DNA from 4 places in the Pectobacterium carotovorum genome. Region 3 is predicted to be linked to each of the others. Evidence: predicted binding sites of a transcription regulator. Region 3 holds the regulator's gene; each other region holds the start of a gene.

Region 1 (5,840 bases), on a different contig from region 3:
AGGATCAGGCGTGGCCTGTGCTGCTGAAGGAGCTTTTTGGCTTCAAAAAGCGTAGCGGCAATCCCGACGACACGCAGATTGAAATGTTTTTCAATAAATTCAGCATGAATAGTTGCCAGCTTACTTTCATCTTCAACGATTAAGACATCGAAATGTTCAGTGTGCTGCATGGTGTGAATCCCTGTTAGTCTCTGAAACATAAAATAAAACCTGGCACCCGTTATACCTCAAGTGGCCTGTGCGTTGTTCAATGCACGCCGCTTAAATTATTGGGGGGATATCGGTATAAATAGAGAAAATACGCTGCCATTCGGCTGGTTGGCCGAAACTTCGATAATTCCCTGTGCCTGATTAACGTAGCTAGCCACCAAATGCAGCCCTAGCCCGTGGTCGCCCTGCGTTTTACTGGTTACGCCCATTTCGAACAGGCTATCGGCAATCGCCGGATCGATACCCGTTCCCTGATCGGCGACTTCAATGACTAGCTCTTGTTCGCTGTCATAGATATACACCTCGACAGGATAATGTGGCGCCGTTGTGGCTAATGTGGCTTCCATCGCGTTATCCAGCAAATTACCAATGATGGACATGAGCTCCGTCTCGCTCAGCGCGGGGGGAATATGGGTGAGCTGGCAGCGTGGATCGAAAACAATCTCGATGCCTTTTTCCCGAGCCGTCGCGTACTTACCCAGCAGTAGCCCACATAGCGCGGGTGAACAGAAGCGGCGGGAAACAAAATCCAGCACCACCTGCGCGCTTTCCGACTGCGCTTCAATATATTTGATCGCTTCGTCATAGCGTTTTAGGTGCAGCAGCCCGGCCAGCGTCGCCGTCCAATTCAACTGCTCATGGCGCAGAATGCGCAGGCTGTTCGCGTAACGCTTCACCTGACTGAGTTGCATGCTAAGCGTATGGATATCGTTCTTGCTGCGGAAGCTAATGACCCAGCCCTGAAGCTCGTCTTCCAGCATAATTCGCACCCGGCTGGCAATCACTGTGGCGTGATTGAAGCGACAGATCTCATCGTGGGTATCGCTGTTCCACATGGCCTCGCCGGAGAAAAAGGGCACGGGTTTAATCACGGTATCAATTGGCTTGCCGCGCAACAGATAAGAGGGTTCGTTCAACCCGAGAATCTCTTTGGCGGCATGGTTAATGGCAGCGATACGGTGCTGTTTATCGATGGCGATAACCCCTTCGTAGATCGATTCGAGCAGCGCTTTCTGTTGCCTGACTAACATGCGAATCTCAAGGGGTTCGAGGCCAAACATTTGTTTCTTCAGGTTACGTGAGAACCACCAGGAAAAGATAAACAGTGCGACAAACAGCGCCAGAATGGCCAGTAGGATATGCGCCAGCTTACTGAGCGTCAGGTTGTCGATGTGAGTTTTCAGGTAGCCAACGGAGACAATACCGATAACCTGACCGTCAGCGACGATTGGCGCTTTGCTGCGTAGTGAGACGCCTATACTGCCGTGGCGCACGGTGATCACGCTTTTTCCCGCTAATACGTCGAAGTTATCGCCGCCGACCATCTGCGTGCCGACGAGCTTGTCGCTTTCCGCGTATTCAGAATGAAACAGATGACGCGCCTGATTATCGCCGATCACGATATAGCTGGCATCGCTACGCTGTTTTAACTGCTGAGCGAGAGTGTATATCTGTTTGATATCTCTATTTTTTACCGATTCAACCAGCGTCGGGATGATGGCGATCTCTCTGGCCTGTACCTGCGCGCGCGTGCCCAGTTCAGAATACAGTTGCTTATCGATATCGTGATAATAATAAATACCTGTCATCAGAAGTAACACAGAGAAGAAGACGATCAAATAGATAAATAATTTGATATGAAAGGAAAGTCTCAATCTCATGATGTGTGGTTGCCTGACGGTAAACGAGAAATAGCTGCTGAATTTATCACGAAAGGTAATAAGAATGGACTGAGAGGAAAAAACTTGTGAGCAATAACACGTTTAAATAGATTGTTACCACTATGGCGGTAAGAATGAATAGATAAAATTAAACGACTCTTTTTTCTTTAGCAAACAACTTAATTACTTTTTATCAACATAATCATTTTTAGGAAATAAAAACCATAAACACCATAAAAACCTTAAAATTTATTTTGAGTGTAAATTCGGCTAACTGCCTGCGTAATAAACGATTTCTGAATATAAACCATAAAAACCATAAACACCTTTAAAACTCATTTTTTAATTTGAAGGGAATCACATAATAATATGTGCCTGGCCCCTATGATGTGCTGACAAAATAAAACGGGGAGTGAGTTATGAGTACGACTGATGATTCATATATTGTTGTAAATAATGAGGCGGCTGGGAAGGTCTCATTAAAGGAAAAATGGTGGCACATTCTTGATACCTATAAAGTAGGTATTATTCCTGTGCCGCTCTTTGTGCTGGCGGGAGTATTAATCGGTATCGATTGCCTGAACGGCAAGCTGCCGAGCGACATCGTCGTGATGGTGGCGACGCTGGCCTTCTTCGGGTTTGCCTGTGGTGAATTTGGCAAGCGTCTGCCCATTATCGGCAAAATGGGGGCGGCGGCAATCTGTGCGACCTTCATTCCTTCGGCGATGGTGCATTATGGCCTGCTGCCGGACGTTGTCGTTGAATCCACGACCAAGTTCTATAAAAGTACCAACATCCTGTATCTCTACATCTGCTGCATCATTGTCGGCAGCATCATGAGTATGAATCGGCAGACGCTGATTCAGGGCTTCCTGCGCATTTTCTTCCCGATGCTGTGCGGTGAAATCGCCGGGATGCTGGTGGGGATGGGCGTGGGCATTGCGCTCGGTCTGGATCCGTTCCAAATCTTCTTCTTCCTGATTCTGCCGATTATGGCGGGCGGGGTGGGTGAAGGAGCAATCCCGCTGTCTATCGGCTATGCCACGATTCTGCATATGGATCAGGGCGTTGCGCTGGGACGCGTCTTGCCTATCGTAATGCTGGGCAGCCTGACTGCCATCATCCTCGCCGGCGTGCTGAATCAGTTGGGTAAACGCTATCCACACCTGACCGGTGAAGGCGAGCTGATGCCGAATAAAGGCAATAATCTGGGCGGCGGCGCAAGCAGCACACCGGCTTCTGCCTTTAGCGGCAAAGCAGACGTTACGACCATTGCTTCAGGCGCGCTGCTGGCCATCCTGCTGTATATGGTGGGCATGCTTGGCCATAAATTGATTGGCCTGCCTGCACCGGTTGGCATGCTGTTCGCAGCGGTGCTGGTGAAGCTGGCTCACGGCGTTTCACCGAAAATGTTGGAAGGTTCTCAGGTCGTTTACAAATTCTTCCAGACCTCTGTGACGTATCCGATTCTGTTTGCCGTTGGCGTGGCGATTACGCCGTGGCAGGAACTGGTGAACGCTTTTACGATTCAAAATCTGCTGGTGATTATTTCTACCGTGGTAACGCTGGTCGCGACCGGTTTCTTTGTGGGTAGAAAAATCGGTATGCACCCGATTGATGTTGCCATTATCTCCTGCTGCCAGAGCGGACAGGGCGGTACCGGTGATGTCGCGATTCTGACGGCAGGTAACCGTATGGTGCTGATGCCTTTCGCGCAGATTGCCACACGTATCGGCGGCGCGATTAACGTTTCGGTTTCACTGCTGGTGCTCGCCAACTTTTTAGTCTGATGCTCTTCAGAAAATAAAAGAGGCTGAACCAAATAAATATTACGTTGAAAAAATGTGTTGAGTTAACGAAATAAAAACCGCCAATACGCGTGGGTTTATTTTGCACAGGAAATATTATGAAACTTGCAAGCTATCGTTATAACGGTAAAGACAGTTACGGCATTTATACGCCAACGGGATTAATCGATCTCGGCAGTAAAATTGGCCACCGTTACCCCGATCTGAAAGCATTACTGGCACAGAATGCATTACAGGTTGCGCATGAATTCAGTATGAGTACGCCGGATATTGCGGTCGCCGATGTGACGTTTTTACCGGTTATTACTACGCCTGGGAAAATTCTGTGTGTGGGAATGAATTATGCCGCTAAGCGTCAGGAATTTAATGAACTGAATCCCGCGCCAACGCTATTTGTGCGCTTTGCGGATTCGCAAACCGGACACGCGACACCCGTTATCAAGCCGCATTATTCCAGCGAGTTCGATTATGAAGGCGAACTGGCGGTCATTATCGGTAAAGGCGGACAGAATATTGCTCAGGATGTCGCGCTTTCTCATGTCGCGGGTTACAGCTGTTACATGGACGGCTCTGCGCGTGACTGGCAGCACAGCTGGTTTACCGCAGGCAAGAACTGGCAGAAAACCGGCGCGTTCGGCCCTTATCTGACCACCACGGATGAAATTCCCGATCCGCATGTGCTGGCGATCCGCACGTATCTGAATGGCCGCATGGTGCAGGACGACAACACCAGCAGCATGATCCACAAAGTGGCTGAATTGATTGAATACATCAGCACCTTTACTGAACTGAGCGCGGGCGATGTGATCATCACCGGTTCACCGGGTGGCGTGGGGAAAAAACGCAATCCGCCGCTGTTTATGCACGCGGGTGACTGCATTGAAGTTGAAATCGAGAACATTGGCCATTTGCGCAACACGATAGTGGATGCGGCTGCGCCGTTGAAATCGGTTCCGACCGCTGCGGAAGCCGTTGCGCACTGAGTGCAAGTGTAAGTACCTGGCTGTCGGCGTTAAAACCGGCAGCCTGCAATGATCGCCCTAAATAATTCGAGTTGCAGGAAGAACCGTGATGTATGCCAATGATTCCGTCTTTTTTGACACGCTGGATGTGCGCCTTCGGGAGCAGGAGAGGAACGCGGTACGCCACTTCCTTGCACACTGCCAGCTCGGCATGGATGACGATATTGACATCGTGGTGGTTGGCAAACTAGGCGGGCGGATGATTGCCTGCGCGGGGTTGGCCTCCAACACCATTAAGTGCGTTGCGGTCGACCCTGAATTCAGACACCTCAATCTGGGCGTGCAGGTGGTGAATGAAGTGATGCAGCAGGCAGCGCAGCGCGGGCACTTCCACCTGTTTCTCTATACCCGGCCGGAAAATGTCGACATCTTCCGCGGATGTGGTTTCTACCCGCTGGCGCGCTATCAGGACAGTGCGGTACTGATGGAAAACACACCGATTGGCATTCAGCAGTATTGCCAGTCTCTGGCGGCTTTTGCGCACCCTGAATCGCTCGCGACGCGGGCAGATAAAAAGATTGGCGCGATTGTCATGAATGCGAATCCCTTCACGTTGGGGCACCGCTATCTGGCAGAACATGCGGCGCAGTCGTGCGACTGGCTGCACGTCTTCGTGGTACGAGAAGACGTTTCCTTTTTCCCGTTTAGCGAACGTCTGGAAATGGTACAGCGCGGCGTGGAACACATCCGCAATCTGACGGTACATGCCGGCTCAAACTACATGATCTCTAAAGCGACGTTTCCCGGCTATTTTCTGAAGGAAGAGAAGCTAATCACCCGCGCCCATGCGGCGTTGGATTTAATCATTTTCAGGAAATATATCGCGCCAGCGCTCGGGATCACCCAGCGCTTCGTCGGCACCGAACCCTTTTGCCCGGTGACGTATCAGTACAATCAGGACATGCACTATTGGCTGGAAAAAGACCAGACGATGTCTTCCCCTGCGCTAAATGTGATTGAAATTGAACGTAAGCGGCAAACCTCAGGGCTGGCTATTTCCGCCTCGGAAGTCAGGAAATTACTCAAACTTCGGCAGTACAGTCGTATTCAGGACATCGTGCCTGCCTCAACTTTTGAGCATTTACAGCACTACTACGAACCCGAATACGCGTAATTAAAATTAATCAGGATAAATCTAT
Region 2 (5,840 bases), on a different contig from region 3:
TAAAGGGTATTTTTGAATCAATGAAATTGAAGCTAAGACGAATTATTTGTTAAGTTTTTTTTATTTTTTCTTTGCGTGAATGAAAGTAAATGTTGCTTGCCTGCTGTTTGTTCTTTTAATTAGCATTTTTATTAGCGCTGAATTTATTGTAGATCAAATAACGCGATCCGCAGGCCGGATAATGGCTCTGGCCTGCGGAGAACGATAATCAGGTTACCGGTGCCGGATTGAAGACGGCCAAGGCGTTATGAAGCCCCCATTGATCGGACCAAGTTTTTTTCTTGCCGCTGGCGATATCCAAAATGAAGTGGAAAAGCTGCCAGCCCACGTCTTCGATCGTGGCTTCTCCGGTAGCAATCGTACCGGCATCAATATCCATCAGATCGTGCCAGCGGTTTGCCAATGCAGTACGGGTTGCCATTTTGATGACGGGTACCGCGAGCAGGCCATAGGGCGTGCCGCGCCCCGTGGTGAAGACCTGCACGGTAATACCGGAAGCAAGCTGCTGGGTGCCACACACGAAGTCACTGGCTGGCGTTGCGGCGTAAATTAGCCCACGCTTGGTTGGGCGCTGACCGGGGGACAAGACTTCGACAATGGCGCTGGTGCCGGATTTGGCAATGGAGCCGAGCGCTTTTTCCACCACATTCGCCAGACCTCCCTTTTTGTTGCCTGGTGAGGGGTTGGCGCTACGATCGGTCTGGCCGCTGTCGAGGTAATTGTCGTACCAGGCCATTTCTTCCAGCAGACGTTTACCGACTTCTTCATTGATGGCGCGCGGCGTTAACAGATGAATGGCGTCGCGCACTTCAGTTACTTCGGAGAACATGACGGTTGCGCCGCAGCGTACCAGCAGGTCGGATGCAAAACCGACGGCTGGGTTAGCGGTGACGCCAGAGAAAGCATCGCTGCCGCCGCACTGCATGCCGACAACCAATTCTGAGGCCGGACAGGTTTCACGCTGGCGTTTGTTCAGTCGTTGCAGGTGCCTGTCTGCCATTGTCAGAATGTCATCCACCATCGAGCGGAAACCAACGTGGTGTTCATCCTGCAAGCGGACAATACTACTGTCATCAAGGGAGATGGCCTGTACGTCTGGCGTCCCTTCCAGCAGGCGTTCCGGCTGTAATTTTTCACAGCCCAGGCCCACCACCAGTATCTCGCCGCCAAAATTCGGGTTCAGCGCCAGGTTGTGAATGGTGCGGATAGGAACGACCGCAGCAGGTGCATTGATTGCCACGCCGCAGCCGTAGAGATGGTTAAGTGCGACCACGCCATCCACATTGGGATATTTCGGTAATAAATCCCGCTCGATAATTTTAACGACGTAGTCCACCACGCCCGCGACGCAGTGCACGCTGGTACTAATGCCCAACAGATTTTTCGTGCCTACGCTGCCATCGGCATTGCGGTAACCTTCAAAAGTGTAGCCTTCCAGTGAAGGCAGGGAGGGCGGGACTTTAGTCGCCAGCGGCAGGGTTTCTAGCGCGGGAGCCTGAGGCAACTCGACGAGGGATTCATCAATCCAGCTTCCTTTAGGAATATCGCGTAGCGCATACCCGATAATTTCACCATAGCGGATAATTGCGCCTGATTTGGCGATATCAACAAGGGCAACTTTGTGGCCCTGCGGAACATGCTCAATTAATTCCAGATTATCATTAAAACGGGTTCCGGCACGTAAGCCATTATTATTAACAACAATGGCAACATTATCAGAATCGTGGACCTTAATATAAAGTGGCTGCTCTTGTGCAGCATTACTTTCTGATTTATCTGACATGATGCAAGCCTTTATTATTGGTTTATCAGAAACGCCGTGGTAACGATTACCACGCTATTACTTCATTGCTCGCTAACGAGTATACGTGAGGTTCTCTTCTCGTACATTATGCAATTGACCTAAGCCCGGTCTTTTTGTTTATGATTTATCAGGCGAAGCCCCAGTTTTTGGTGAGTTTGATCACATTCTTCCTGCGTGCGTTTTTTAAGGGGGAAATGAAAATAATGTGTACGAATGTAAAAAGAGAATAGCGGCATTTTTCGTGAAACACCTCGCACTATATAGGGCAAGTGCACCAACATATTCAAAAGGACATTTTTAATGTTGTGCTTTTATCTAGTGAGCGGGCAGTAGGTAAAAATTATAATGATCCGGCGAGTTGAAGATGTCAGCTAATTACTCTGAAGCTATATAGCCTGGCTATTCGCAAGAAAAATAAAAATGGGAATTTAACTATACCCTAAATAATTCGAGTTTCAGGTAGGCGGCAAGAGAAGGAATCCCGATGAACTTACTTAGGTAAGTTCATCGGGTGACTGACAAATCTGCCAGAGGCAGATTTGAACGCTGCTTGCAGCGGCCCCAGCGGGGCGAGGTCCACGTAAGTGGACCGAGTAACGCAGCCAACACACATGTAACTTGAAGTATGACGGGGATATCCACTGATCTTCATTCTGATAACCCTACACGTTATCTGTTATTCGGAATGAATGAGCGAACCGCGATTGAAGCAGGAGTTCATCATGAATACAGTAAGCTCAGCAGCTGGCGCGATACAAAAGAGAACAAACGCCCGCTACTGGATTGTCGTGATGTTGTTTATCGTCACGTCATTTAACTATGGCGACCGTGCCACATTGTCCATCGCTGGCTCTGCTATGTCCAAAGAGATTGGGTTGGATGCGGTAGGGATGGGTTATATCTTTTCAGCGTTCTCCTGGGCGTATGTGATTGGGCAAATCCCCGGAGGCTGGCTGCTCGATCGCTTCGGCTCAAAGAAAGTTTACTTCTACAGTATCTTCACCTGGTCGGTTTTTACCTTATTACAAGGCTTTGTCGATATCTTCAGCGGTGCTGGCATCGTCATTTCTCTGTTCCTTTTGCGCTTTATGGTCGGTTTGTGTGAATCGCCTTCCTTCCCGGGAAATAGCCGCATTGTCGCTGCCTGGTTCCCCGCACAAGAACGTGGAACGGCGGTGGCGATATTTAACTCGGCACAGTACTTTGCGACCGTGATCTTCGCTCCTATCATGGGCTGGTTGGTACATGCGGTGGGTTGGGCGCATGTGTTCTGGTTCATGGGGGGATTGGGTATCATCCTCAGCTTTGTCTGGCTGAAAGTGATCCATGATCCGAAAGATCATCCTGGTGTGAATCAGGCTGAATTGGATTACATCGAGGCCGGTGGCGCACTGATTAACATGGATGCCAAGGGGTCGAAGAAAGCGACCGAGAAGGGTGAAAAATGGCATCAGATCAAGCAATTAATGCAGTCCCGTATGATGCTTGGCGTTTACATCGGTCAATACTGTATTAACGCACTGACCTACTTCTTCATCACCTGGTTCCCGCTCTATCTGGTTCAGGCTCGCGGTATGTCGATCCTTAAAGCGGGATTTGTCGCCTCGGTTCCTGCTATCTGTGGTTTTGTTGGCGGCGTTCTGGGTGGCATCATTTCCGATTACCTGATGCGCCGGACCAACTCCCTGACTTTTGCTCGTAAAACGCCTATCGTCCTCGGTATGTTGCTCTCCATGTCGATGGTGATTTGTAACTATGTAGAAACCGAATGGGTCGTTATTGCGGTGATGTCTGCGGCCTTCTTCGGCAAAGGCATTGGCGCGCTGGGCTGGGCGGTTATGGCTGATACCGCACCGAAAGAAATCAGTGGATTAAGTGGCGGGCTGTTCAACATGTTCGGTAACGCGTCTGGTATCGTGACGCCAATTGCGATTGGCTACATCATCGGCATGACCGGCTCTTTCAATGGCGGTCTTGTGTATGTCGGGATTCATGCGCTGGTTGCCATCGTCAGCTACCTGTTTATCGTACAGGATATTAAACGTATCGAATTGAAGCCATTCGTTAAGAAGTAAGGCCATTCGTTACCGTATTAATTTGCATATAGGCAATGACACAAACGCTGCGGCATCGTACTGATGGCGCAGCGTTTCGTTATTAGGCTTGCCGTTTATTTACCTCATGGAAAGCTGGGTTTTATCTCTTCGACATCGAGCGCCAAGGGGACGTATTTCGGGGTTTATAAGGCGGAAATTCGCTTTCCCCGGTTTTCGTGAAACACCTCCCATTGGCCTGTGATAATGACATATTTAATCTGCATTTCGACAGGGAATGCTGTGCTATTGCCCAATGAGTTGTGAAATAAGAAAACTTATACTTTTTCCTGAGGTTGGTAAGGCGGTGCGGATTATAACATTGCCTTCCTGACTGGTTTATTTCGGTATCGGGACAGTTATAACCTGTTTTTATTCTGATAACCCTACAAGCATTACCATTTCAAATCAGAGTAAAAACAAGGTCGCGCTAATAAAGTAGGAAAACAACATGAAATCATCTACTGGTGCACCATCTGTTTTTTATTTCTGTATGACTGAATTATTTTCCTCATCCTCAACGTGCTCCTGCGTTTTGGCAAACATCGGAAACCTAAGCGTAAACCCTGTGCGCGCCATTCGTGACGGGAGCCTGTAATGACAAACTTTTCAGCGACCCCTGTAATTACCGACATGAAAGTCATCCCCGTCGCGGGCTATGACAGCATGTTGCTGAACATCGGCGGCGCACATGGTGCTTACTTTACGCGTAACCTCGTCATTTTAACCGACAGCGCCGGGCATACCGGTGTCGGCGAAGCCCCCGGCGGTGAAGTTATTTACAACACGCTGGTTGAGGCCATTCCTCGCGTGAAAGGCGAACAAATCGCCCGCATGAACCGTCTGGTTCATGACATTCATGTCGGCAACCAATCTTCTGATTTTGATTCCTTCGGCAAAGGCGCCTGGACGTTTGAACTGCGCGTGAATGCGGTCGCGGCGCTCGAAGCTGCGCTGCTCGATCTGCTGGGGCAATTTATGGGTGTCCCCGTTGCCGAGCTGCTGGGGCCAGGGAAGCAGCGTGATGAAGTCACCGTGCTCGGTTACCTGTTCTATATCGGTGACCGCACAAAGACGGACCTGCCTTACTTATGCGGTGAAAAAGGTAAGCACGAGTGGTATCACCTGCGTCACCAGCAGGCGATGGACAGTGAGGCGATTGTGCGTTTGGCTGAAGCCACCACTGACCGCTATGGATTTAAAGATTTCAAGCTCAAAGGCGGCGTGTTGCCCGGTGAGCAGGAAATCGATGCCGTGAAGGCGCTGAAGAAACGTTTCCCGGATGCCCGCATTACCGTCGATCCAAACGGAGCCTGGCTGCTGGATGAAGCGATTGGTTTATGCAAAGACATGAAAGGCATTCTGACCTATGCGGAAGATCCGTGCGGTGCCGAACAAGGTTTTTCTGGTCGTGAAGTGATGGCGGAATTCCGTCGCGCCACCGGGCTGCCGGTCGCGACCAATATGATTGCTACCAACTGGCGTGAAATGAACCATGCCGTGATGTTGCAGGCAGTCGATATTCCACTGGCCGATCCGCATTTCTGGACGATGCACGGTGCAGTGCGCGTCGCCCAACTGTGTGATGAGTGGGGCCTGACATGGGGTTGCCATTCCAATAATCACTTTGATATTTCGCTGGCGATGTTCACGCACGTGGGCGCGGCGGCACCGGGTAACCCGACGGCGATTGATACGCACTGGATCTGGCAGGAAGGGCAGCACCTGACCAAAGAGCCGCTGCAAATCGTCAACGGCAAAATTAAGGTGCCGGATCGCCCGGGCTTGGGGATTGAGCTGGATATGGCACAGGTGATGAAAGCCCACGAACTGTACAAAAAATTACCGAGCGGGGCACGTAATGATGCCGTCGCCATGCAGTACCTGATTCCTGGTTGGAAGTTTGACCGCAAACGCCCGGTTTTTGGCCGCTAACCCTACAT
Region 3 (5,840 bases):
CGTGAAGCGGTCATGGATTCCGTCGTCCGCTCAATGGAAGACTACATCACCTACATCACTCCGCAGTTCTCTCGTACGCACATCAACTTCCAGCGCGTGCCCACCGTGGACACCTCCAACCCGTTTGCTGCCAAGTCGATTCCCTCGCTGGATGAAAGCTTCGTCGTCATTCACTTTCAGGGGTTGGATAATATTGATTATCCCTATCTGCTCGCCATGTTGCAGGGATCGTTTATCTCCCACATCAACACGCTGGTCGTTCCCGGCGGGAAAATGGGGCTGGCGATGGAGCTCATCATGGCACCGCTGGTGCAGCGGTTAATTGAAGGGAAAACCATCGAATAAGCATCAAGATATACGGGGCGACCACAGGGGTGAGGCCTCCCGACGGGAATCTCCCCCTGTGTTTCCCCTAATAACAGGCTTAAGTGACCAGAATGAGTGCTCAGAGAAAGGGATTATTCCAGCACTCTAATTTCGTGGCTGTGCGTTACCTCAACGGCTTTGCCTAGCATCAGTGCCACAGAGCAGTATTTTTCCGCTGATAGTGCGACAGCTCGCTCAACGGCTTTGTCGGTCAGCCCTTTTCCCGTCACGATAAAATGCAGATTGATATGGGTAAATAAACGCGGCGCTTCAGACCGGCGCTCTGACGTCAACTTCACTTCACAGTCCGCCACATCGTTGCGGCCTTTTTGCAGAATCGACACGACATCAATCGCGCTGCATCCCCCCACAGACATCAACACCATCTCCATCGGACTGGGCGCTTTATCACCGGAATTACCGTCCATCAAGATCTGGTGCCCTGACGCGGATTCGCCCAAAAACGTTAAGCCTTCAACCCATTTTACCCGTGCCTGCATGGTGCCTCTCCACTAAAAATTTTTTGAAAATTTATACCGTTACTGTACAAAAACCAGCGTTAATCAGAGCTTTGTCATGCTGAAGCGAGACAACACAAGACACGTCCTTAAAGCTGTGTTAAAACGAAAATAGAATAGACCTTTTCTGGACAAACCCAGAAACGAAGAAGATGATTGCGTGGCCAGATATACCCAGCCACGTTTACGATGCGGCAAGGCAGCAACCGGAAAATCAAGGGTACAGTGGTTCCAGTATATTCCCTGACGTCATTCTGCCTAGACTGAATTTTATTTTTTTAGCAGTTAAACACGCCGTACAGGGAACTCTGACCCCTGTAATTTGCGCAGTGAATTACAACAGAGGATGATAGCGAATGGTTCTCGGCAAACCGCAAACAGACCCAACTCTCGAATGGTTCCTTTCCCATTGTCATATCCATAAGTATCCATCGAAGAGCACGCTGATTCACCAAGGTGAAAAAGCAGAAACGCTTTACTACATCGTGAAAGGCTCTGTCGCAGTGCTAATCAAAGATGAAGAAGGCAAGGAAATGATTCTTTCCTACCTCAATCAGGGCGATTTTATCGGCGAGCTCGGCCTGTTTGAAGAAGGTCAGGAACGCAGCGCCTGGGTTCGGGCAAAAACCGCCTGTGAAGTGGCTGAAATTTCCTATAAAAAATTCCGCCAGCTCATCCAGGTTAACCCAGATATCCTCATGCGTCTGTCTGCGCAAATGGCAAGCAGACTCCAGGTTACCTCAGAGAAAGTCGGCAACCTCGCCTTCCTTGATGTGACCGGCCGTATTGCTCAAACTCTACTCAACCTGGCCAAACAACCTGATGCCATGACGCATCCAGATGGCATGCAAATAAAAATTACCCGTCAGGAAATTGGGCAAATCGTTGGCTGCTCGCGTGAAACCGTGGGTCGCATTCTGAAAATGTTAGAAGACCAGAACCTGATCTCTGCGCACGGTAAAACGATTGTCGTTTACGGCACTCGCTAAATCCCTGTCGCTGTACCCTACCAATAAAAAAGCGTGAAGCCTCGGCCTCACGCTTTTTTTTATGGCGAGCTTCCTGCTCGCCACCCTTCGGGCCGTCGCAAGCGACGTTGAAAAACGTTCCCTACGTTTTTTTATCGCTGCGCTTTTAAGAACGCCACTCAGTTTGCTGCGTTAACGACCTGCGCGACGGCTTTGGCGAACTTATCCATCCCCTGCACAATATCGTCTTCATCAATGATCAAAGACGGCACAAAGCGAATTACGTTCGGCCCAGCCATCAGCACCATCAGACCCTGAGCCGTTGCAGCAGCCAGAAACTCGCCTGCGCGGCCATGCCACTGCGGTTTCAGTTCTGCCCCCAGCAGGAGCCCCATACCGCGAACCTGCTCGAATACGCCGTACTGCTGGTTGATTTTCTCCAGTTCACTAACAAAGCGATCGTGCCGATTCGCCACGCCTGACAGCACTTCCGGTGTGTTAATGATATCCAGCGCGGCTTCCGCCACCGCACAGGCAAGCGGGTTACCGCCATAGGTGGTGCCGTGTACCCCAACCGTCATCACAGAAGCGATCTCTTCCGTCGTCAGCATCGCGCTAATCGGGAAGCCGCCACCCAGCGCTTTAGCGGTGGTGAGGATATCCGGCGTAATACCGTAGTGCATGTAGCTGAATAGTTTGCCAGTACGCCCCATCCCGCTCTGCACTTCATCAAACACCAGCAGCGCCTTATGCTGATCGCACAGATCGCGAACGCCTTGCAAAAACTCAGGCGTAGCAGGCGTAATACCGCCCTCGCCCTGAATCGGCTCCAGCACGACTGCGCAGGTGTGATCGTCCATCACTGCTTTGACCGCAGCCAGATCGTTGAAAGGAACATGGACAATATCCGCAGGCTTAGGCCCGAAGCCATCGGCATATTTAGGCTGTCCGCCAACCGAGACGGTGAACAGCGTCCGACCATGGAATGCATTGTAGAAGGCGATGATCTTGGTTTTATACGGGCTATGACGTTTAACCGCATAGTGACGTGCCAGCTTAAATGCCGCTTCGTTAGCTTCAGCGCCGGAGTTAACAAAGAACACGCGATCGGCAAAAGTGGCATCAATCAGTTTACTGGCGAGGCGTAGCGCAGGTTCGTTGGTGAAAATATTGCTGGTGTGCCACAGCTTTTCACCCTGTTGCTGCAATGCGTTCACCAGCGCAGGATGGCAGTGACCCAGTGCCGTAACCGCAATGCCACCGGAGAAATCAATATACTCGCGGCCGTCCTGATCCCAGACGCGGCTCCCTTTACCTTTAACGGGTACAAACTTCGCGGGTGCATAAACTGGCAAAATCACTTTATCGTGAGTATCCCGTGTCACTGCTTTCTGCTCTGCTGCCATTTGCTGCCTCACTCTGCTGTCCATCATGTCGGAATGAAAATATAGTCAATAAATATGCATAAAAAATCAATCACAGGCAATATTAAATCGGTTATTGGAGAGAATAACTCTCTATATGGCTAAATTTTAAGGAAATTATCCAAAAGTTGATGACCTTGCTGGCTGAGAATGCTCTCTGGGTGAAACTGCACCCCCTCCAGCGGCAATACGCGATGGCGGATTCCCATAATCTCGTCACGTTTTCCTTCCGATTCGCTCCAGGCCGTGATCTCAAAGCAATCAGGTAACGAGGCGGAATCAATAATGAGTGAATGGTAGCGGGTAACCGTCAACGGCTGAGCCAACCCCGTGAAAACCCCCGTGTCGCTATGCGCAATCGCAGACGTTTTCCCATGCATGACCTGTCGTGCCCGCACCACGCGTGCGCCGAACGCTTGCCCCATCGCCTGATGACCAAGGCACACGCCCAGAATAGGCAATTTATCGGCGAAGTGGCGGATTGCAGCCAGTGAAATGCCCGCCTCATCCGGCGTACAAGGGCCCGGTGAAATGACCAATCGCTCAGGCGCAAGCTGTTCAATCTCACGCAGCGTCAGTTCATCATTACGCTTCACCACAACCTGCGCGCCAAGCTCACAAAAGTATTGGTAAAGGTTGTAGGTAAAGGAGTCGTAGTTATCGATAATTAGCAGCATAGTTATTGCACAGTTAGTCAGGAAAGCCGTACTAACATACATGAAATTCGTGTCAGGCACCCAGCCCTTGTCATCAGTAAAGACAAAAGGTTCGCCATCCCTACGCAATAAATTAGCATGATAATAATTATATCGATCATAAATGATTTATTTCTGTAATAAACATCTTTATTAATAGGTAATATTTATTATTCATTCCTATAGAAAACGATTTCTTTGAAATCATTTTTAACAAAAAAAATAATAAACAAAAATTCCTTATGAATTAATTACGTTTTTTTCATCGGGCATAAAAGACCATGGGTTGTTTTTATAATCGATGTTTATTTTTAACTTTTGACGGCGATCACAGTTGTCTGTCAGGTGAATAAATCCCACATAAAAAATGGGTAAAAAATAAAGAATCCATATTGAAACAACGCGAGTTAAAAGATATAACTAATTGAATTAAAATAATTTAAATAGAAATCAGTTTCTATTTAAAAGTAATAAACACAAATCCGCCAAGCTGTCCCATTTTATTTAACTAATATATTTAACGCCCCATCTTGCATTGTTTATTTTTTCTGTTAACACTTATCTCGGCTTTATAGACAAACCTTAATTTCATTTTTGTTGAAACAGCCTTTTTTATTACACAGGGTGTGTAGTGATAAATACCCAAAAAAATCTATGTCAAGGAGAGTACACAATGAAATACCTACTGCCTTCTGCAGCCGCTGGGCTGTTGCTGCTTGCTGCCCAACCTACAATGGCGGCAAATACGGGGGGTTATGCCACCACGGACGGCGGCGACATTTCCGGTGCAGTGAAAAAGACAGCGCGTTCTCTGCAAGAGATCGTCGATATCATTGAGGCTGCGAAAAAAGACTCAAGTGGTAAAGCGGTCAAAGGTGGAGCCTACCCGCTTGTTATTACCTACAACGGTAATGAAGATGCGCTAATCAAAGCCGCCGAAGCTAACATCTGCGGCCAGTGGAGCAAAGATCCACGCGGTGTGGAAATCAAAGAGTTCACCAAGGGCATCACCATCCTCGGGACCAACGGTTCTTCCGCTAACTTCGGTATCTGGATTGTAAACTCTTCCAACGTTGTCGTGCGTAACATGCGCTTCGGCTATATGCCGGGTGGCGCAAAAGATGGCGATGCTATCCGTATTGATAACTCACCGAACGTCTGGATCGATCACAACGAGATCTTCGCCAAGAACTTCGAATGCGCCGGTACGCCAGACAACGACACCACTTTTGAATCGGCTGTCGATATCAAGAAAGCCTCAACCAATGTCACGGTGTCATATAACTACATCCATGGCGTGAAAAAAGTGGGCCTGAGCGGTTCAAGCAACACAGATACGGGCCGTAACCTGACTTACCATCACAACATTTACAGCGATGTTAACTCACGTCTGCCGCTGCAACGTGGTGGTCAGGTTCACGCGTACAACAACCTGTATGATGGCATCAAAAGTTCAGGCTTTAACGTTCGTCAGAAAGGGATTGCACTGATCGAAAGCAACTGGTTCGAAAATGCGCTCAACCCAGTGACCGCACGTAACGATGACTCTAACTTCGGTACCTGGGAACTGCGTAACAACAACATTACCAGTCCATCTGATTTTTCTAAATACAACATCACCTGGGGTAAGCCATCCACACCACACATCAATGCGGATGACTGGAAGAGCACCGGCAAATTCCCTGCCCTCCCGTATAGCTACTCACCAGTATCCGCACAGTGCGTGAAGGATAAACTGGCAAGCTACGCTGGCGTAGGTAAAAACCTGGCAGTACTGACAGCCGCTAACTGTAAATAAGTGCATTAAACCCGGCGCATTCACTCTGCGCCGGGTTCTCTGTGAGCGAGTGATTTGGGCTCGCTCATTTT
Region 4 (5,840 bases), on a different contig from region 3:
TGAGATCGGTAATCACGCCTTTTAGGCGCTGATTGGCGAACGGCGTTCGGCGGCCGTTAAACCAGTCCAGCACGACAGGCAGGTGATCCAGCGTGGGATTTTCCGCCCAACTGCGGGTAAGCCGTTCCAGCAGTGTGGCTTCCATCGCCTGTAATGACGTTTTGAGTTCAGGATGACCTTGTTCGGCATAGTCTTTCGCCGCTTCCTGTAACGACCAGCCCAACAGCCGCCCAAACCAGGCGTACATGTCTCCGAAGGCGGACTGCCCGGCTTCGAGGCCGATATAGCCGGGAACAACACTGCCGTCGACCTGCCCGCAAATACCGGCGATGGTGCGATCGGCAATGCGCGCGTCGTCGGCGATCAGAATGTCGCAGGTGGAGGTGCCAATCACTTTAACCAGCGTATAAGGCTGTGCGCCTGCGCCGACGGTGCCGACATGGCAGTCAAACGCGCCGCCAGCCAGAATAACGGTCTCGGGAATACCGAGCCGCTGTGCCCACTCGGCGGTGATGGTGCCGACCGGCTGTTCGGCGGTCCAGGTATCGGTAAACAGCGGGTACTGTAATTTCTCTGTCAGGCAGGGATCGAGCGCGTGCAGGAAGTCTTTCGGCGGCAGTCCTCCCCAGCTTGGGTGCCAGAGTGATTTATGCCCGGCACTGCATCGACCACGGCGGATATCGGCAGGTGCCTGCGTGCCGGAAAGCAGGGCGGGCACCCAGTCGCACAGTTCTATCCAGGAGACGGCCGCCTGACGCACCGAGGCATCTTCACGCGAGACATGCAGGATTTTGGCCCAGAACCATTCGGACGAGTAAACGCCGCCAATATAACGGGTGTAATCCGGAAATTGGCCGCTCCGGCACAGCGTATTGATGGCTTCGGCTTCCTCTATTGCCGTGTGGTCTTTCCACAGCACGAACATCGCATTGGGGTTGTCGGCAAATTCGGGGCGTAGCGCGAGGATCTGACCTTGTTCATCAATCGGTGCGGGAGTAGACCCGGTCGAATCCACGCCGATGCCGATGATGTGTTGCCGCTGTTCGTTCGTCAGGCGGGAAACCACCACCTTAATCGCCTGTTCCAGCGATTCGATGTAGTCCAGCGGATGGTGTCGGAACTGGTTGTTGGCAGGCTGACAATATTTACCCTCGCGCCAGCGGGGGTAGTAGACCACTTCTGTTTCCAACTCTTGCCCGCTTTGGCAGTCAACGGCTAAGGCGCGTACCGAATCACTGCCGAAGTCGAGGCCAATCGTAATAGCGCCCGCACTCATGCTTTGCTCCTCATTAATCCCAGATCGTTGGTGTTTACGATAGGCAGGGACAGGAAGAGGCGGTTAGGAGCGGTTAGCTGGAAGTATGTATTTTTCTGTCGCCAGCAGCCATTTTGTGAAGCTCGTCAAAGGTTAATGATTGGTTAAAATTGCTAAATGTATGCACAAACCTGTCATTGTTCCGGGATGTGATAAAGCTCTATATTCGGACCGGAAATAACGACTAAAACATAAAGCGTCTGAATGCTACTGAGTAAAGGATTGCGCTAAGTCTGTGTTTTTCCTTTATCCAGACCGGAAATACCTTACCCACAACGTGAACGCGTTTCGGCGTTGCTGGCGAATGAAAAGATAATTACACCGGAGAACATCATGCATAAATTCACTAAGGCGCTGGCAGCAATCGGGTTGGCTGCGGTTATGTCACAATCAGCTATGGCGGAGAACTTAAAGCTGGGATTTCTGGTTAAACAGCCGGAAGAGCCCTGGTTCCAGACCGAATGGAAGTTCGCTGATAAAGCAGGAAAAGATCTCGGTTTTGATGTGATAAAAATTGCGGTTCCCGATGGGGAAAAGACCCTGAACGCGATTGACAGCCTGGCGGCCAGTGGAGCAAAAGGTTTCGTTATCTGTACGCCCGATCCGAAGTTGGGGCCTGCCATTATGGCAAAAGCGCGCAGCTACGATCTGAAAGTGATCGCGGTTGACGATCAGTTCGTGAACGCCAAAGGCCAGCCGATGGATACGGTGCCGCTGGTGATGATGGCGGCCACCAAGATTGGTGAGCGTCAGGGGCAGGAACTGTATAAAGAAATGAACAAACGCGGCTGGAAAGTGGATGAAACGGCCGTGATGGCGATTACCGCGAACGAACTGGACACCGCGCGTCGCCGTACCTCTGGTTCTATGGATGCGCTGAAGGCGGCGGGTTTCCCAGAAAAACAGATCTATCAGGTGCCGACCAAATCTAACGATATCCCCGGTGCGTTTGATGCCGCTAACTCCATGCTGGTTCAGCACCCCGGTGTGAAAAACTGGCTGATTATCGGCATGAACGACAATACCGTACTGGGTGGCGTGCGTGCGACGGAAGGTCAGGGCTTTAAAGCCGAAAACGTGATTGGTATCGGTATCAACGGCGTGGATGCGGTCAGCGAGCTGTCCAAAGGTCAGGCGACTGGCTTCTTTGGTTCACTGCTGCCGAGCCCGGATATTCACGGTTACAAGAGTATCCAGATGCTGAACGACTGGGTCACCAAAGGTGTAGAGCCGGAGAAATTCACCGAAGTGACCGACGTGGTGCTGATCACTCGTGACAACTTTAAGGTCGAACTGGAGAAAAAAGGCCTGATGTAATCACGCCTGATTTCGTCAAGACGCGGATAACGCCGATCGGCATGACGCTGGTCGACGTTATCCTGATCGAAGTTATCCGCGCTCTACCTGCATCGTTATGAGGAAACAGACATGACAGCACAGTCACCCTATTTGTCGTTTCATGGGATTGGTAAAGAATTTCCCGGTGTTAAGGCGCTTTCGGATATCAGTTTTTCCTGCCATGCCGGCCAGATCCATGCATTGATGGGGGAAAACGGGGCGGGCAAATCAACGCTGTTAAAGATCCTGAGCGGCAACTATTCACCGTCAGCGGGTGAAATCCATATTCAGGGCAAACCTGTGCAGTTTGCTAACACGATGGACGCCCTGAATGCGGGTGTTGCCATCATTTATCAGGAACTGCACCTGGTGCCGGAAATGACGGTCGCCGAGAACATCTATCTGGGGCAACTGCCGCATAAATACGGCATGGTGAACTATTCGATACTGCGCTATGAAGCCAAGCTCCAGCTACAGCATCTGGGACTGGATATCGATCCTGATACCCCGCTGAAATACCTGTCTATCGGGCAATGGCAGATGGTGGAAATCGCCAAGGCGTTGGCCCGCAACGCCAAAATTATTGCTTTTGATGAACCGACCAGTTCGCTGTCTGCCCGTGAGATCGAGCAGCTTTTTCGCGTGATTACGGAATTGCGCAGCGAAGGCCGGGTCATTTTGTACGTTTCGCACCGAATGGAAGAAATTTTTGCGCTGAGCGATGCCATTACCGTATTTAAAGATGGTCGCTATGTGCGCACGTTTGACGATATGCAGCAGGTGAACCATGAGTCGCTGGTACAGGCGATGGTAGGGCGTAACCTGGGGGATATCTATGGCTATGCGCCGCGTCCGCACGGCGAAGCGCGTTTGACGCTGAAAGACGTGAAAGCGCCGGGCGTGAAATCCACCGTGTCCCTGAACGTGAAGCAGGGGGAAATTGTCGGGCTATTTGGTCTGGTAGGCGCTGGCCGCAGCGAACTGATGAAAGGGCTGTTTGGCGCGACCAAAATCACTGGCGGTCAGGTGCTGCTGGATGGCAAGCCGCTGGTGGTGAATTCCCCCATCGACGCGATTCGCCAGGGCGTGATGCTCTGCCCAGAAGATCGTAAAGCGGACGGTATCATTCCTGTCCACTCGGTGCGTGACAACATCAATATCAGCGCAAGACGTAAGAGCCTGAAAGCCGGTTTTATTATTAATAATCAGTGGGAGGCGGATAACGCCTCGGAACGGATTGCGGCGCTGAATATCAAAACGCCGTCCGATGAACAGCTGATTATGAATCTTTCCGGCGGAAACCAGCAGAAAGCCATTCTTGGCCGCTGGCTGTCCGAAGAGATGAAGGTCATTTTGCTCGATGAACCCACGCGCGGCATTGACGTTGGCGCGAAGCACGAAATTTATCATGTCATCTATGAACTGGCGAATCAGGGGATCGCGGTGCTGTTTGCCTCCAGCGATTTACCAGAAGTGCTTGGGCTAGCCGACCGGATTATCGTCATGCGCGAAGGGGCGATTTCCGGCGAACTGCTGCATGCCGATGCCACGGAGCAGAAGGTGCTCAGTCTGGCTATGTTACGAACCCCCGATATCGAATCTGCGGTTGCCTGACCGCGAAGGAGCAAAATAATGTCAACGGTTACGTCTGCAACCTCAGAGAAGAAGAACGGCAGTTCGGGGTTATCCCGCATTTGGGATAACTACGGCATGCTGGTGGTTTTTGCCGTGCTGTTTCTTGGCTGTGCGATATTTGTCCCGAATTTCGCGACGTTTATCAATATGAAAGGGCTGGGGCTGGCGATCTCCATGTCCGGCATGGTGGCCTGCGGGATGCTGTTCTGTCTGGCTTCTGGCGATTTCGACCTGTCGGTGGCCTCCATTATTGCCTGCGCCGGGGTGGCCACGGCAGTGGTGATCAATATCAGCGAGAGCCTGTGGATCGGGGTGAGTGCCGGGCTGCTGCTGGGCGTGGTGTTCGGTTTGCTCAACGGGTTTGTGATTGCCCGTTTGAAGATCAACGCGCTGATCACCACGCTGGCGACGATGCAGATTGCACGTGGTCTGGCGTACATCATTTCCGATGGTAAAGCGGTAGGGATTGAAGATGAGCGTTTCTTCGCGCTGGGCTATGCCAACTGGCTGGGCTTACCTGCGCCAATCTGGATCACTATCGGCTGCATGATTCTGTTTGGGCTGCTGCTGAACAAAACCACGTTTGGCCGCAATACGCTGGCGATTGGGGGCAATGAAGAAGCGGCGCGTCTAGCCGGGGTACCGGTGGTGCGTACCAAGATCATCATTTTCGCTTTGTCCGGCCTGGTGTCAGCCGCTGCGGGGATCATTTTGGCCTCGCGCATGACCAGCGGCCAGCCGATGACCTCCATCGGATATGAGCTGATCGTGATTTCTGCCTGTGTGCTGGGGGGGGTGTCGCTGAAGGGCGGGATCGGTAAAATTTCTTACGTGGTGGCCGGCGTACTGATTTTGGGTACGGTGGAGAACGCGATGAACCTGCTGAATATCTCGCCGTTTGCCCAGTATGTGGTGCGCGGTCTGATTCTGCTGGCGGCGGTTATCTTCGACCGCTACAAACAGCTGGCGAAGAAAACGGTATAAATGCCTGTGCGGCAGGTCAGAGCCTGCCGCTTTCTCTCATAACTAGCGTGTACCGGAGGCTCGATGTATCACCGTATGGCGCATGAATCTCAGCCTAATCCGCTGCTGCCGGGATATTCGTTCAACGCTTACCTCGTGGCAGGTCTGACGCCGATTTTGGCAGAAGGACCGCTCGACTTCTTTATCGATCGCCCCGATGGTATGAAAGGCTACATCATTAATCTCACCATGAAAGGACAGGGCCAGGTCTTTGATGGCGATGAGACCTTTTTCTGCAATCCTGGCGATCTGCTGCTGTTCCCGCCGAAATCGAAGCATTTCTATGGTCGTTCACCGAGCAGTGACTGCTGGTATCACCGCTGGGTCTATTTTCGCCCGCGTGCCTACTGGGCCGACTGGCTGGAATGGCATACCAAAAGCAGCGGCATTGGCCGCATGAGCCTGCCGAATAACCAGTTACTACTGGAGTTCGACAGGCTGTTTGCCAATATAGAGCAGACGCAGCGTTCCGGGCGTCGTTTTTCAGAAGAGTTGGGCATGAATCTGCTGGAACGCCTGTTGCTCCGCG

The links. The regulator CRP, encoded in region 3, controls carbon source genes, mostly activating them, when cyclic AMP is high. The targets are predictions, from matches to a motif close to ATGTGANNNNNNTCACAT.
Region 1: a site for CRP is predicted at 2,217-2,234, ahead of R9X49_RS05350 (2-hydroxycarboxylate transporter family protein). Genes of this name have one in related genera too.
Region 2: a site for CRP is predicted at 1,952-1,969, ahead of garD (galactarate dehydratase). Genes of this name have one in related genera too.
Region 4: a site for CRP is predicted at 1,463-1,480, ahead of R9X49_RS07095 (arabinose ABC transporter substrate-binding protein). Genes of this name have one in related genera too.

What each region holds. Positions count from the first base shown of each region.
Region 1 covers NZ_JAXAFK010000001.1:1,214,634-1,220,473, forward strand. The annotation lists gene R9X49_RS05340 (response regulator) at 1-170, opposite strand, end outside; gene R9X49_RS05345 (sensor histidine kinase) at 267-1,871, opposite strand; gene R9X49_RS05350 (2-hydroxycarboxylate transporter family protein) at 2,291-3,661, shown strand; gene R9X49_RS05355 (fumarylacetoacetate hydrolase family protein) at 3,778-4,662, shown strand; gene citC ([citrate (pro-3S)-lyase] ligase) at 4,751-5,815, shown strand; gene citD (citrate lyase acyl carrier protein) at 5,839-5,840, shown strand, end outside.
Region 2 covers NZ_JAXAFK010000003.1:65,628-71,467, reverse strand. The annotation lists gene garD (galactarate dehydratase) at 209-1,783, opposite strand; gene R9X49_RS14920 (MFS transporter) at 2,527-3,879, shown strand; gene R9X49_RS14915 (enolase C-terminal domain-like protein) at 4,495-5,832, shown strand.
Region 3 covers NZ_JAXAFK010000005.1:226,861-232,700, reverse strand. The annotation lists gene R9X49_RS19380 (phosphoribulokinase) at 1-345, shown strand, start outside; gene R9X49_RS19375 (OsmC family protein) at 459-866, opposite strand; gene crp (cAMP-activated global transcriptional regulator CRP) at 1,241-1,873, shown strand; gene argD (bifunctional acetylornithine/succinyldiaminopimelate transaminase) at 2,032-3,258, opposite strand; gene R9X49_RS19360 (aminodeoxychorismate synthase component II) at 3,378-3,953, opposite strand; gene pelA (pectate lyase PelA) at 4,645-5,769, shown strand.
Region 4 covers NZ_JAXAFK010000001.1:1,583,295-1,589,134, forward strand. The annotation lists gene R9X49_RS07090 (ribulokinase) at 1-1,276, opposite strand, end outside; gene R9X49_RS07095 (arabinose ABC transporter substrate-binding protein) at 1,649-2,632, shown strand; gene araG (L-arabinose ABC transporter ATP-binding protein AraG) at 2,744-4,267, shown strand; gene araH (L-arabinose ABC transporter permease AraH) at 4,286-5,272, shown strand; gene araC (arabinose operon transcriptional regulator AraC) at 5,336-5,840, shown strand, end outside.